Saccharibacillus brassicae: one gene and its partners. The protein of the gene in region 3 interacts with the protein of the main gene of each other region in a pairwise test. Links are inferred from orthologs where the notes say so. Each region holds a gene or a part of one and is shown on either strand. Other genes may lie near its edges.

The links.
Region 1: the proteins of rplL (region 3) and FFV09_RS14210 interact in binary tests that used the Escherichia coli proteins (3 or more experiments, as listed by UniProt). The link is inferred for Saccharibacillus brassicae from one-to-one orthologs.
Region 2: the proteins of rplL (region 3) and trhO interact in binary tests that used the Escherichia coli proteins (3 or more experiments, as listed by UniProt). The link is inferred for Saccharibacillus brassicae from one-to-one orthologs.
Region 4: the proteins of rplL (region 3) and FFV09_RS17965 interact in binary tests that used the Escherichia coli proteins (3 or more experiments, as listed by UniProt). The link is inferred for Saccharibacillus brassicae from one-to-one orthologs.

What each region holds. Positions count from the first base shown.
Region 1 is NZ_CP041217.1:3,417,897-3,421,156, forward strand. The notes cover bases 27-2,893. They hold FFV09_RS14210 (universal stress protein), read left to right. Parts: upstream 27-1,176; coding sequence 1,177-1,611; downstream 1,612-2,893. Other genes in these bases: FFV09_RS14195 (hypothetical protein), read left to right, coding at 328-537; FFV09_RS14205 (DUF1294 domain-containing protein), read left to right, coding at 735-1,031; purE (5-(carboxyamino)imidazole ribonucleotide mutase), read left to right, coding at 2,304-2,786; purK (5-(carboxyamino)imidazole ribonucleotide synthase), read left to right, coding at 2,783-2,893. In the rest of the region: more of purK, read left to right, coding at 2,894-3,260.
Region 2 is NZ_CP041217.1:4,953,066-4,956,446, forward strand. What follows is about bases 211-3,198. They hold trhO (oxygen-dependent tRNA uridine(34) hydroxylase TrhO), read right to left. Parts: upstream 2,152-3,198; coding sequence 1,270-2,151; downstream 211-1,269. Other genes in these bases: FFV09_RS20690 (LLM class flavin-dependent oxidoreductase), read left to right, coding at 211-321; FFV09_RS20695 (YolD-like family protein), read left to right, coding at 568-819; FFV09_RS20705 (UDP-N-acetylmuramate dehydrogenase), read left to right, coding at 2,341-3,198. In the rest of the region: more of FFV09_RS20690, read left to right, coding at 1-210; more of FFV09_RS20705, read left to right, coding at 3,199-3,363. UniProt on the Escherichia coli protein: Catalyzes oxygen-dependent 5-hydroxyuridine (ho5U) modification at position 34 in tRNAs, the first step in 5-carboxymethoxyuridine (cmo5U) biosynthesis.
Region 3 is NZ_CP041217.1:1,825,138-1,828,394, reverse strand. What follows is about bases 394-3,257. They hold rplL (50S ribosomal protein L7/L12), read left to right. Parts: upstream 394-1,577; coding sequence 1,578-1,937; downstream 1,938-3,257. Other genes in these bases: rpoB (DNA-directed RNA polymerase subunit beta), read left to right, coding at 3,151-3,257; FFV09_RS07745 (class I SAM-dependent methyltransferase), read left to right, coding at 2,103-2,702; rplJ (50S ribosomal protein L10), read left to right, coding at 982-1,488; rplA (50S ribosomal protein L1), read left to right, coding at 394-671. Outside these bases: more of rplA, read left to right, coding at 1-393. UniProt on the Escherichia coli protein: The binding site for several of the GTPase factors involved in protein synthesis (IF-2, EF-Tu, EF-G and RF3). Is thus essential for accurate translation.
Region 4 is NZ_CP041217.1:4,327,956-4,332,567, forward strand. Bases 341-4,559 are described here. They hold FFV09_RS17965 (DNA polymerase III subunit alpha), read left to right. Parts: upstream 341-717; coding sequence 718-4,359; downstream 4,360-4,559. Other genes in these bases: FFV09_RS17960 (DRTGG domain-containing protein), read left to right, coding at 341-677; FFV09_RS17970 (glutamate decarboxylase), read left to right, coding at 4,536-4,559. In the rest of the region: more of FFV09_RS17960, read left to right, coding at 1-340; more of FFV09_RS17970, read left to right, coding at 4,560-4,612. UniProt on the Escherichia coli protein: DNA polymerase III is a complex, multichain enzyme responsible for most of the replicative synthesis in bacteria. This DNA polymerase also exhibits 3' to 5' exonuclease activity. The alpha chain is the DNA polymerase catalytic subunit.

The DNA of each region.
Region 1 (3,260 bases), 1.6 Mb from region 3 along the record:
ACTTTAGGACCGCAGCGGGTGTGCTGCGGTTTTTTGTGTTGGGTTAGTGGGGGAGAACGGCGGATTTCCGACCTGCGCTCCGCTTGGTTTCCTCCCCTTGTATCGTATAAAAGATTTAGAGGAAGGGGAGGAAATCCAAAATCGCTTCGGTTCGGAAATCCGCCGTTCTCTTCGGGGGGGGGTTCGAGTGTGTGTTCGTGACAACTGTCACCTTGAACGGATGACAGTCCATACTGATCGGGGTTTACTTTTCCGGATAAGATTAAGACATCCAGAACAAGCGGACAAAACAGACAGGTGGCCCGCATATAAACGGAGGCGGACAAGATGACACATCCCATAGTGAAGAAGGCGGCGATCGAAGTGAAGGGCGTCGTCAAAACGTTCAAAAGCAAAAAGGCGGTCGACGGCGTCGATTTTACGATCCAAGCGGGCACCGTTACTGCGCTGCTCGAAGGCACGCTCGAACTTGCGCCGCGTCCGGGCCGCGGCACGTCGCTCAGCGTCCGGATTCCGCTCGTCGTGCGCGAACAATAAAGAGGCACAGCGATATGATCCGTATTATAATAGCCGGGGACCAGCGTCTTCTGCGCGGCGCGATAGCTTCGCTGCTGGGGCTCGAACCCGATATCGAAGGGGTCGGGGAAGCCGGCGACGGTGAAGAAGCGCTGCGGCTGATCGACAGCCTGCGGGAAGAGAAAGGCTGGATTTAACAGGAAACGGGGAAATCAAACATGAACGTAACGATACCCGCGGCGGATCTTGCGCTTGCGGCGTGGCTGCTCGTGCTCAATCTGGTCGCTTACGCGGTCATGGCGTCGGATAAGCGCCGAGCCAAAAAACGCGCGCGGCGCATTCCGGAACGGACGCTGTTTGTATGGGCGGCCGTCGGGGGAGCGCTCGGGATCTGGCTGGCGATGGCGCAAAAACGGCACAAAACGCAGCATGCGTCGTTCCGCTTCGGCATCCCGGCGCTGCTGCTGTTGAACGTGCTTCTCTACGGAGGCGCGTTCTATCTGCTGCACCGGTAATGACCCGCGCGGCAGAAAAAGCAAGCAAGGACGTTTGAGCTTCCTTTTTAAAAGGGTAATAAAGAGTGTGAACGGACATTCGGCCGCCGGTCATCGGCTGGCCGGACGAAGTCCGAATCCGAAAGGAAGAAAGAGGTGCTTCATTATGCTGTTCTCCAAAGTTCTCGTGGCCTATGACGGTTCCAAAGCGTCCAACAAGGCGCTCGATCGCGCGGCCGCGCTCGTGAAAGCTTCGCCGGACGCCGTGCTGGAAGTGCTGCATATTTACGATTATCCGCGCTTTTTCGTCGGAGACGGAATCGCGCCGGTACCGGGCAGCGTCAACAAGGAGTTTTTCGATCTGGCGGAGCAGACCGTGGAAGAAGCTCGCCGCCGCCTCGCGGAAGCGGGCGTGGACGCGCGTATCGAGATGCGTCAGGGAGCGCCGGCCGTCCTGGTTCTCGAATACGCCAAAGAGCTGAACGCGGATCTGATCGTGATCGGCAGCCGCGGGCTCGGTGCGATTCGCGAGTTCGTGCTCGGAAGCGTCAGCCATAACGTCGTGCAGCAGGCCCAGGTTCCGGTGCTGGTCGTCAAGTAAAGCCGCGAATCTGTCGCGAAGATCGCTCTTCGTGCCTTCGGGATAAGAACGTGCAGAAAAGGTTCGGGAAACGCGCCGCGTTTTCCGGGCCTTTTTGCGCTGCGGAGGACGAACGTTGGAAGACCGATACCGGGTTCGAATTCATGAATTCGGCGCGATAAGAACGAAAGAAGACATTTTTGCCGATAATTTGCTGGGTAGAAGTGAAAAAGCGAACATTCGGATTTTACGTTTTTAAAATGTTCGGCTTTTATTTGACACGGGATGTACGAAATTGTTAAACTGGAACGGAAGCGAGGCGCGTGCAACCGCGTCTGTTGAAAGCAATTGAACCACACCGTATAAAGCCGGGGATAAGGCCCGGCAGTATCTACCCGGGAACCGTAAATCCCCGGACTACGGATCAAACGACTGTCCTTGCGGCGGCCCGGCGACAAGCCCGGTGCCTCTGTCGGGTTCCGGCGCCGCCGATCGGCCGCCGGCCGCCGCTCACGCTTTTCCCGGCCGAGAATCCGTTTGCCGCCTGCTTCCGCCGGCCGCGAAACGTGCATTTTCGTCTTTGCTCGTCCGAATGGGCGGGATAAGCCGGGCAGTCCCGTTTTTTCCGAGTCCGGTTTCCCGAGAGATCCTAGCGATTTTGCGGAAGTGCCGGACTTTTTCTTTTTTAAACTGATCGATATGGAGCGTGAATTATGTCTTTGCAGATAGCGGTCATCATGGGAAGCACGTCCGATTGGGAAACGATGCAGCACACTTGCCAGATCCTTGAGGAACTTCAAATTCCGTATGAGAAAAAAGTCGTCTCGGCTCATCGCACGCCGGACCTGATGTTCGAATACGCGCAGCAGGCGCGCGGGCGCGGCCTGAAGGTCATTATCGCCGGCGCGGGCGGCGCGGCGCATCTGCCGGGCATGGTCGCGGCCAAGACGCCGCTGCCGGTCATCGGCGTGCCGGTCCAGTCGGCCGCGCTGAAAGGCATGGATTCGTTGCTCTCGATCGTGCAGATGCCGGGCGGCATTCCGGTGGCGACGGTCGCGATCGGCAAGGCCGGCGCGATCAACGCCGGCCTGCTGGCGGCGCAGATCGTCGGCGCTTTCGACGACGCGGTCATGGACCGCGTCTCGGCCCGCCGCGCGAGAATCGAGCGCGAAGTGCTGGAAGCGGAGCTGCCATGACGGAAGGAACGAACGGCATGGGACACGGCGGAGCGGCGGAAGCCGGGCGGGAGGCCGGCCCGGTGGGCGCGGCTGCGGAGCGCGGCGCAAGCGGCCGCGCGCGCGTGATCGCGCCGGGCGCGACGATCGGCGTGCTGGGCGGCGGCCAGCTCGGCCGCATGATGGCGCTGGCCGGAGCGCCGCTCGGGTACCGCTTCATAGCGCTGGACCCGGCGCCGGACGGCCCCAGCGGCCAGGTGGCGGCGCAGATCGTCGCCGCTTATTCCGATCAGGAAGCGGCGGCGGAGCTCGCGCGGCGGACAGACGTGATCACGTACGAGTTCGAGAACGTGGACGCGGAAGTAGCCGCTCTGCTCGAAGAGCGGTCGTATGTGCCGCAGGGCAGCCGGCTGCTGTACACGACCCAGCACCGCCTGCGCGAGAAGGCGGCGCTGGAAGCGGCGGGGGCGACGGTTGCGCCTTACGCGGAGATCA
Region 2 (3,381 bases), 3.1 Mb from region 3 along the record:
CAGGAGAGAGCCGAATTCCTGTCGACGACGATGCAGCAGCAGGTCATCGCGCTGACCCGCGGCCGCCCGGGCAAAATCCAGCCGCCGGCCGACCTGTCCGCGCAGCTCGATCCGCTTGAGCTGTCCGCCGTGCGCAAGCGGATGGAATCTTCGATCGTCGGCGACCGCGAGACGGTCGAACGCCGCCTGCACCAGCTCATGGAGCGCACGCAGGCTGATGAGCTGATCGTGACGAGCGGCATCTACGATCACGCCGAACGGCTGCATTCGTACGAGATTTTGGCCGATATCGCCATTCCGGCAGGCCAGGCCGCGCTCTAATCCGTCTCCTGCTCTTTTACACACACGAACTTCTCCCCGATTCGATCGCTTCCGCAGATGCGCGTCCGTCTGCCCGATCGCGTCGGGGCTTTTTGTTTTCGCCCGCAAAACTTCATTTTTCCCGCCCGAATTCCGATTAAGAACATATGTACGTAAATTGTTCAATCAATTTCGCTTTTTGACGCGATTTTGACAAATAAAGATGGTATAATTAACAAATCACGCGCAAGGCAAGGAGGAAGCGGTTTGGCAAAAGGAAAAGTAGCAAAGCGGCCGACCCGCGACGAGTTTGTTCTGGAAGAAATAGGGAATCAACTGACTGAGGCCTACCAGGAGAAATCCGTTGTGGAATTGACGGTCTGGGGAGTAACGGAAGCGGTTCGGGGTTTGATCGTCAAGATGGACCCGAGAACCGGAAGAGTACACGTCGAGCAAGGCGAAGAGACCCGCAAAGTCCCTTTCATGGACATCATGGCCGTGAACTATCCGCGCGATTGACGAACGTTTCGTCACGCAGCGTCCCTGCACCGCGGAAGAACAGGTCTTAGGAAATAAAAAAAGCTCTGCCCGAGCGTCTCACTTCTCGGATAGAGCCTTTTTTCTGAGCGTTGGCCGCAGCCTGCGCTTTTTACGTTTATTGCGATTTCCCTTGCGTCGGGCAGCGCCCGCGCCGTCTTTTTGCGGAGGCGCAGTTAGAGGATCCTCAAGTCGGATTGTCCAACGGCTTGACGTTTTCTTTTTCTCCACAACAAAAGTGAGGCGGGTGCGTATACGTAGCGGAGGGGCGGGGGAAGATTGAGAAGCGGAGCGTTCGCATTTAAAATCGTTTTTCCCACCTTAAACTTGTCCAATTCAATAAGAGGAAAATCGATTTTAACGGCGATCGAAAGCTCCCCCGCCCCGCAGCGTCTTCAACGTAACGTATACAACTCGCACCCGAGAAACTTTTTACACCGCCGCTACGGACTCTTTGCACTCGTCCGAGCAGTAATGGCTGTGTTCGTCGGCGCACGATTCGCACACCAGATGCTGGAGGTTGCAGACCGGGCAGTTGACGTACACGTCGGTCGGCTCGTCGCAGTGGTAACATCTGCCGACGATGCTCGGGTCCACCTGGTTGATCGGGACCGAGATGCGTTCGTCGAACACGTAACATTTGCCGTCGAACAGATCGCCCCGGACTTCTTCGTCCTTGCCGTAGGAGACGATGCCGCCTTCGAGCTGCGCGACGTCCGCAAAGCCTTCTTCGAGCATGAAGCCGGTCAACTTTTCGCAGCGGATGCCGCCCGTGCAGTAGGTCAGAATCGTTTTGTCTTTGTGCTCGGCCATGTTTTCGCGAATCCATTCCGGGAACTCGCGGAACGAATCGATATTCGGGCGTATCGCGTTGCGGAAATGGCCCAGATCGTATTCGTAGTCGGTCCGGCCGTCGAGCACGATCACGTCGTCGCGCTGAAGCTGTTCGTGAAATTGTTTGGGGGACAGGCGCTTGCCGGACGTTACGTTCGGGTCAAGCTCTTTGTCGTAGCGGAACGTGACCAATTCTTCTTTGTAGCGGACGAACAATTTTTTGAACGCATGATTTTCCGATTCGTCGATTTTGAACACGGTACCTTCGAAGCGGGCATCGGCCAGCAGGTCCTGCATATACTGCTCGGTCTGCTCGTGCGTGCCGGACAGCGTGCCGTTGATGCCTTCGCCGGCGATAAGGATCCGTCCTTTGACGCCGAGGTCTTTGCAGTATTGCAGATGCGCGGCCGCAAACTCTTCCGGTTGGTCGATTTGAACGAATTTATAGAAAAGCAAAATGCGGTAAGTTGGGTTTTCCATTTATGATCACCTGGGATTTCATTGATTTTTGCCGCCGCTTCCTGTAGGATGCTTGCGTGCAACTTAAAATTTTAGACGTTTTATCGTCATTCGTCAATTGATTCCCCAAGATTCGCCGCGGGAATTTTATAATAAGAACATCCATAAGAGCTTCCAATCCGAAGAACGCCAAGAGGAGAGTTACGCAATATGACTTCGCAAAACCAAACGTTTGAACGCCTGTGCCGTACAGGCACGAGCCTGTCCGTCCATTCGACCTACGAAATCGGCGGGGAAGCCCGCCATCTGGCGCTGCCGCACACGATCGAGGAAGTGTCGACGATGCTCGAAGGCGCCACGTCCAAAGGGCTCGATCCGTTTCTGTTCGGCATGGGCTCCAACACGCTGTTTCCGGACCGTCCGTCCGACGACATGCTGTTCTTTTCGCTCAAGGAACATATCGAATTCAAGCTGCTGCCGGGCCGGCTGTTCGTCTCCGCGGGCACCCCGATGACGCTGCTGGCGCTGTTCGGGCTGTACACGGGCATTCCTTCGTTCGACTTCATGTTCCTGCTGCCGGGCACGCTCGGAGCGGGCGTCTACATGAACGCGAAATATTTCAGCCACCAGATCAGCGACGTGCTGGAGACGGCGTACGTGATCGACAAGGAACACCCGGAACGGGGCCTCATCTCCGTGCCGCTCTCCGGCTGCGAATACGGCTACAAAAAATCGGTGTTTATGCGCAAGCCGTGGATCGTCGTCGGCGCGGATCTCAAGCTGCCGGTCGATCCCCAACTGACGCCGGAGCAGACGGACGAGCTGTTCGCCAAGATCAAGTCCAAAAATTTGTCAACGTCGGTGCTGCCGAACTATTTCCGCCATTACACGAACGAGCTGAACGCGGCGGCGCGGGCCGGATACGAACTGCGTCAGGAACTGCTGGACGTCATCACCGACCGCGGCGGCAAAAAGCATTTCGATTACCCGTCGTGCGGCTCCGTGTTCAAAAACAACTATACGATCGGCGAGCCGATGGGCAAGCTGGTCGACCGGATCGGTCTGCGCGGAACGGTGCGGGGCGGCGCGATGATCTCCGACCATCACGGCAACATTATCCAGAACCGCGGCGGGGCGACAGCGGAAGACGTAACGGATCTGGTGAAGCTGGTGCAGGAAAAAGTGGAAGCCGAGTTCGGATTCGTGCCGGAACCGGAATTGGTTATTGTCTAACTTTCGCTCAAAAAAAGC
Region 3 (3,257 bases):
ACGTAGAAGCTGCTAAGCTGTTCGACAGCGAAACAGTTTACGAACCAGCCGAAGCTGTAAGTCTCGTAAAAAAGACGGCAACAGCTAAATTCGACGAAACTGTCGAAGCGGCAGTGCGTTTGGGCGTAGACCCACGTAAACAAGACCAAGCCGTTCGCGGCGTCGTTGTCCTGCCACACGGCACAGGCAAAACGCAGCGCGTATTGGTATTTGCAAAAGGCGATAAGGCGAAGGAAGCGGAAGCTGCCGGAGCTGACTTCGTAGGCGATCAGGACATGATCAACAAGATCCAACAAGGTTGGTTCGAGTTCGACGTCTGCGTAGCAACGCCTGACATGATGAGCGAAGTCGGTAAACTGGGTCGTCTGCTCGGCGGTAAAGGCCTCATGCCTAACCCTAAAGCAGGTACAGTTACTTTCGACGTTACCAAGGCTGTGCAAGAAATCAAAGCCGGTAAAATCGAATACCGTCTGGACAAAGCAGGCCAAATCCATGCACCGATCGGCAAAGCGTCGTTCAGTGAGGATCAGTTGAACGAGAACCTGAAAGCACTGATGGAGGCGCTCAACCGCGCTAAACCTGCTGCTGCCAAGGGCGTTTACCTGAGAGGCGTAGCGATGTCCGCAACGATGGGACCGAGCATTCGCGTTAACACAACTTCTTACAAATAAAAAAGTGTTGACTCCGGTCGATATTTTCGATACATTGTAGAAGCTGTTTCATTCCGTTATCCGTAACGGTCTGGTAAATTTGAATATGCTTACCGTAGACAGTAGGTGCTTTCGGGCTTAATTTCCTACCGAGGTGTGTGATAGAATTTCAGCTCTGCTGATTCGTCAAGCCTTCGTACTTCTGCGGAGGCTTTTCTTATTGCATACGCCGCACGTTAAGTTTTACTTGAATGTGGCAAAAGTGGAGGCGACCGCATCGTCCGCTGCGGCGGTTCGGCGCTTCACTCCAATTCAACAGGAGGTGTACGATTTGGCTAACGCAAAACTGATTCAATCCAAACAAGAGTCGGTAGACGTAATCGCCGGTAAACTGCGCGAAAGCGTATCGACCGTGGTTGTCGACTATCGTGGTCTGAACGTTGCTCAAGTTACCGAGCTGCGTAAACAGCTTCGCGAAGCGGGCATCGAGTTTCAGGTTCTGAAAAACTCGCTGGTTCGCCGTGCGGCTGCGGCTGCCGAACTGAGCGAGCTCGAAGGAGTCCTTACAGGACCTACCGCGATCGCGTTCGGAACGGAAGACGTTGTGACTCCAGCCAAAATCCTGAACGACTTCGCGAAAACGAATGACGCTCTGGAACTTAAAGGTGGAGTTGTAGAAGGTCGCGTAGTAGGAGCCGAAGAACTCAAAGCTCTGGCTTCCCTGCCTTCCCGCGAAGGTTTGCTGTCCATGCTCCTCAGCGTGCTTCAAGCTCCGGTGCGCAACTTCGCACTGGCAGTCAAAGCCGTTGCGGACAAAGACGAACAGCAATCCGCGTAATAAGCTTTTTGCATCGCACAAGCTTCATCCCGTATTACAATCGACAGCCTTAACCGGCTGATCCCACATACCCAAATGGAGGTTCACTCATGAGTAACGAGCAAATTCTTGAAGCCATCAAAGGCATGACTGTACTGGAACTGAACGACCTGGTTAAAGCAATCGAAGAAGAATTCGGCGTAACTGCAGCAGCTCCAGTAGCAGCAGCAGGCGGCGCAGCAGCTGTTGAAGCTGAGCAAACTGAATTCGACGTTATCCTGACAAGCGCTGGCGCTTCGAAGATCAACGTTATCAAAGCGGTTCGCGAAATCACAGGTCTCGGCCTGAAAGAAGCAAAAGAAGTTGTAGACAACGCTCCAAAAGCAATCAAAGAAAAAGTAAGCAAAGAAGAAGCCGAAACAGTACAAGCTAAACTTGCTGAAGCAGGCGCTTCCGTAGAAGTTAAGTAATTTCTTTTTCAAACGAGCATTACACAGGGCAGACCCTCGAAGTTATCCTGCTTCGGGGGTCTGTTCTCGTATTTCATGCCAATCCCGAAATAAGCCGGCTTTGCTTCGTTTCTTTATTTCGGAATGGCAGGCGGATCTCCGATCAACGGCAAAGGGGTTGAAACTGTGTCGGATCATTATTATTCCAATCGTCCTTCCGCAGCGCATGACCGCAAAACGGTCGAAGTCGAACTGCGCGGCAAGAAAGTGCGACTCGTGACGGATGCCGGTGTCTTTTCCAAAAGCGGTCTGGACTACGGAAGCCGCGTGCTGATCGATGCCCTGGATTTTCCCGCGGGAGCTTCGGTGTTGGACGTAGGCTGCGGGTACGGTCCGATCGGAATCGCAGCGGGAATCATGGGCGCTTCAAGCATTACGATGCTGGACGTCAACGAAAGAGCGGTCGAACTCGCGGGCGAGAACGCCGCGGCCAACGGCATTGCACAGGCCAAGGCCATGCAGAGCGATCTGCTTGAAGCGGTATCGCAGCAGAGTTTCGACGTCATTATCAGCAATCCGCCGATTCGAGCCGGCAAAGAGACCGTTCACCGGTTGTTCGACCAGGCTTACGGATGTTTGAATCCGAACGGCGCGTTATGGATCGTCATTCAGAAAAAGCAGGGAGCTCCGTCGGCGAAAGCCAAACTGGACACTCTGTTCGACCGGGTGGAGGAAGTAACGAAAGACAAAGGTTATCGCATCTACAAAGCGGTCAAAGGAAGTTAAGCGAAGGTCGAACATTCTTTTGCGAAAAACGCGGAGAAGGGCTTGACCGGTCCGAAAGGCCGTGTTATAGTTATAAAATGTCAGTATAGAATGCCCTACGTGGCTTTAGCATATCAAAATTTCAAGCGGCTCCGCAAAACAGCAAAGAAGCGCGGTTTTGTTTGGGGCTTCCTATTTTGATAGGGCTTTGCGCGTACAACGGCATTTCTGAAGACATCGTGAAAGATATCCAGCGACGTTTCAATTCCAGCTTCGATTTATTTTGATCCGTTCATGCGACGCTCTTTTTTCGAATAAACTCGATAAGGGCTTTTCTGCATGTATGGGTCGCGACTCTTTTGAACTCATTATACGTGATTCAAAGTAGGGGTCGCAATGGAATTTTTAAACTCGGCATTTTTCATCCAAAAGTGCCTAAAGTTGAGTAGACATTGAGGGGTGAGTATAGTTGACGGGACATCTTGTTCAATATGGTCGACGCACTCGGCGGAGTTATTCGCGAATTCATGAGGTGCTCGAAGTTCCGAATCTGATCGAGATTCAGCAGAAATCTTA
Region 4 (4,612 bases), 2.5 Mb from region 3 along the record:
GGCGCGTCGCGGAGCGGACCGGCGCGAACAGCTTCCCGGTGACGGACGAATGGAACCGGGTGCTTGGCATCGTCAGCCGCAAAGACATCGAGAGCGTCGAACCGGGCCAGAGCATCGAGCGGGCTATGGTGCGCAGCCCCGTCACGGCCGGCATGCTCACTTCGCTGGCGTCGGCCGCGCAGATCATGACGTGGGAAGGGATCGATTTCCTGCCGGTCGTCGATCGCAACCGCAAGCTTGCCGGCGTGCTGACGCGGCGCGAAGTGCTGCAGGCGATGCGCGATGCGCGCGAGCAGAGCAGCCTCGGCGAGACGTTCGATCATTTGATCTGGAACGGTTTCGCGGAAGAACGCGACGCGGAAGGCCGACTCTTTTTCCATGGATTCATTACTCCGCAGATGGCGACCGACCTCGGCACCATCTCCGAAGGCGTCATGACGTCCGTCATGATGCAGGCCGCGCTGCGCATGGCCAAAGATCACAGCGGCAATGATTATGTGGTCGACAATATGAGCACGTATTTTATCCGCCCGGTCCAGATCGAGGATGCCGTCATGGTCATGCCGATCGTGCTGGAGGTCGGCCGCCGGATCTGCCGGCTGGAGATCGCTATTTCGCACGGCGAGCAGACCGTCGCCAAAGCGATGATGACGCTGCATTCGATCGAAAACGGCTGAAACGCCGATCCATTACGAACGGAAAAGGGGGAACGCCCGCATGAACGATTTTGTCCATCTGCATGTGCACAGCGAATACAGCCTGCTCGACGGAGCGGCGAGGATCAAGGAACTGGTGGGCCGCGCGGCCGAACTCGGCATGAAATCGCTCGCGCTGACCGACCACGGCGTCATGTACGGCGCCATTCCGTTTTATAAAGCGTGCCGGGCCGCCGGCATCAAGCCGATTCTCGGCTTCGAAGCCTATTATACGTCGGCCTCCCGGACCGAACGGGCCAGCCGCAAAGAGCAGCCGATCTACCATCTGCTGCTGCTGGCCAAGAACGAGACCGGCTACCGCAATCTGATGAAGATCTGCACGGCCGGCCATCTCGAAGGGTTCCATTACAAGCCGCGTATCGACCGCGAAGTGCTGGAGCGTTACAGCGAAGGCATCGTCTGCACGAGCGCGTGCATCGGCGGAGAGATTCCGCAGCATTTCCTGAACGGACGTCCCGAAGAAGCCAAAGCGGCGGCGCTGCGGTACAAAGAGATTTTCGGGGAAAACTTCTATATCGAACTGCAGGATCACGGCCTGGCCGAACAGAAAAAAGTAAATCCGATGCTGATCGCGCTGGCCGAAGAGATTCAGGTCGAGCTTATAGTGACGAACGATTCGCATTACCTGGCCGAACCGGACGCCGAAATTCAGGACGTGTTGATCTGTATCGGTACCGGCAAAACGATGGAAGACGAAGAACGGTTCCGTATTCCGACGCGGCAGCTGTATCTCAAAACGGGCGAAGAGATGGCCCGGCTGTTCCCGCATCTGCCCAAGGCGCTGGCCAATACGGCGAAGATCGCGCAGCAGTGCGAGCTGGAACTTGAACTGGGCCGCTCGATCCTGCCGGAATACCGGCCGCTGCCGGAAGGCCGATCGCCGCAGCAGTATTTGATCGACCTGTGCCGCGAAGGGCTGGAGCGCCGCTACGCCCATCTGCCGGGCTGGGAAGATCCCGCTCATCGGAGCAAGCTGGACGAACGGCTGGAGTATGAACTCGGCGTGATCGGGACGATGGGCTTCTCCGATTATTTCCTGATCGTCTGGGACTTTATCCGCTATGCGCACGAGCAGGGCATCGTTACGGGACCGGGCCGGGGTTCGTCCGCGGGCAGTCTCGTCGCCTATACGCTGAACATTACGGACGTCGATCCGATCAAATACAATCTGCTGTTCGAACGGTTCCTGAATCCGGCGCGGATCACGATGCCCGATATCGATATCGATTTCAGCGACGAACGCCGCGACGAAGTCATCGCCTACGTGACGGACAAATACGGCGCGGACCGCGTCGCGCAGATCATCACGTTCGGCACGTTGGCGGCCCGCGCCGCGGTGCGCGACGTCGGCCGCGTGCTGGCGCTGCCGTACGGCGAAGTCGACAAGACGGCGAAGCTGATCCCGGTGCAGGTCGGCATGACGATCGACCGCGCGCTGGCGCAGAACGCGGCGCTGCGCGACCGCCTCGAAGCGTCGCCCGACGCTTCGAGGCTGATCGAAACGGCCCGCCGGGTCGAAGGGATGCCGCGGCACGCTTCGACGCACGCCGCCGGCGTCGTTATCGCGCGCGGTCCGCTGACCGATTACGTCCCGCTGCAGGAAGGCGGCGAGAAGACGGCGCTGACCCAGTATCCGATGGAAAGTCTGGAAGCGGTCGGCCTGCTGAAGATGGACTTTCTGGGGCTGCGCACGCTGTCGATCATCGAACGCTGCCAGAAATGGATCGCGGAGCGAACCGGGGCGGCCGTCGATTTCAAAGCCGTGTCCGAGAACGATCCCGGCACGTACGAACTGCTCGGCCGCGGCGATACGACCGGCGTGTTCCAGCTGGAGTCGCCGGGCATCCGCCGCGTCATGAAAGAGATGAAGCCGTCGGTCATCGAAGACATCATCTCGGTCGTGGCGCTGTACCGTCCGGGCCCGATGGAATTTATCTCGAATTATATCCAGGTCAAGCACGGGCTGGTCCGCGCGGATTATCCGCACGAAGACCTCAAGCCGATTCTGGAAGACACGCACGGTATCATCGTGTACCAGGAGCAGATCATGCAGATCGCCTCGACGATGGCGGGCTTCTCGCTCGGCGAAGCGGATCTGCTGCGCCGGGCCGTCTCGAAGAAAAAGCGCGAGACGCTGGACGAGGAACGCGGCCACTTCGTGCGCGGCAGCCTTGGCCAGGCCTACAGCGAAGAAGACGCCAACAAAGTGTACGACATGATCGTGCGCTTCGCCGATTACGGCTTCCCGCGCGCCCACGCCGCCGCCTACGGCGTGCTGGCGTTCCAGACCGCTTACCTCAAAGCGCATTATCCGGTCGAGTTCATGGCGTCGATGCTCGCCGCCGTGACCGGCAACCACCGCAAGGTGGCCGAATACGTCGTCGAGACGCGCCGGATGAATATCCCGGTGCTGCCGCCGGACGTGAACAAGAGCGGCATGCTGTTCACGCCGTCCGAAGAAGACGGCAAAGCGAGCCTGCGCTTCGGGCTTGCGGCGATCAAGAACGTCGGCACGAACGCGATCCGCAGCATTATGGACGAACGCGCGGAGCGGCCGTTCGACAGCCTGCTCGACTTCTGCCGCCGCGTCGATCCGAAGACGTGCAACCGGCGCGTGGTCGAAGCGCTGATCCAGGCCGGGGCGTTCGATTCGCTGCCCGGCCACCGCGCCCAGCTCCTCGCCATGCTGGACGAAGCGCTGGACGCCGCCGCCAAATGGCGCAAAGAACGCGAAGATTTCCAGATCCAGATGTTCGATTTCGTCGAGACGCCGAATTGGGAGATCGAATATCCCGACGTGCGCGATTACACGTCGTCGGAACAGCTTGATCTGGAGCGCGATCTGCTCGGTTTGTATTTGTCCGGCCATCCGCTGGACGATTACGAACCGCTGCTCGGCGAGGCCGGCGTGCAGAAGCTGATGGAACTCGGCGACGCGCCGGACGAGAGCCACGCCGTCACGGTCGGCATGGTCGTCAGTCTCAAGACGATCACGACCAAGCAGGGCAAAGCGATGGCTTTCGCCGAGATCGAAGACCAGATCGAGCGCTGCGAGCTGGTCATGTTCCCCGAAGTGTGGAAGCGAAGCCAGGACGTCATGCAGCCCGGCGCGCTGCTGGCGCTGCGCGCCAAAGTCCAGCAGCAGGACGAAGGCTTCAAGCTGCTCGCCGACACGGTGCTGCCGCTTGGCGAAGACGCCGTTCGCAGCCTGCTGGCCCGCGGCGAATCGCGCGGCGGCTCTTCGAGCCCGAGCCGGAAGGGCCAGGCCCGCCCGGCCCGCCCAAGCGTGGGCAGCGGCGACAGTTCGCCGCGCAGGCCTTCCGGCGGCGCCGGCTCGCCGCCCGCCCGGCCGGGCACCCGCCCCGCCGCGGCCGCGCCTTCTGCGCCGCCCGCGTCGGCGTCTGCGGACGCGAAGACGCCGCGCGTCTTCGTCAAGATCGCGGCCGACCGCCGCAATCCGGAGATGCTGGAGACGCTCAAGCAGATGCTGCAAAGCCATCCGGGCTCGATGCCGACGCTGCTCTTCTATGAAGATACGCAGAAGCTGATCGCGCTGAGCGACGCCTACCGGATCGAGCCGACGGACGAGCTGGTGACGCAGATGGAGAACCTGCTCGGCGGGGGAACCGTGCGCGTCAAATAAGCCGCGCAGGCGGCACGGAAAGCCCCGGACCGGGTTTTCGCATCGGGAGATGCGGAAGCCCGGTTTCTTCGCGCGTCCGATTCTGTTGCTAAAAAAAACAGCCTTATGTTATCATTAAGCCATTATGCAGAGGAAACGGGTTCATCCGGGCATCGACAAGGGGGACAGGGTTGTTCATGTGGACGGTGATTTATATCGCCTCTACCGCCAAGTTGGCGGAGAAGCTTCGGCACAGGCTGACTGAAGAAGGATT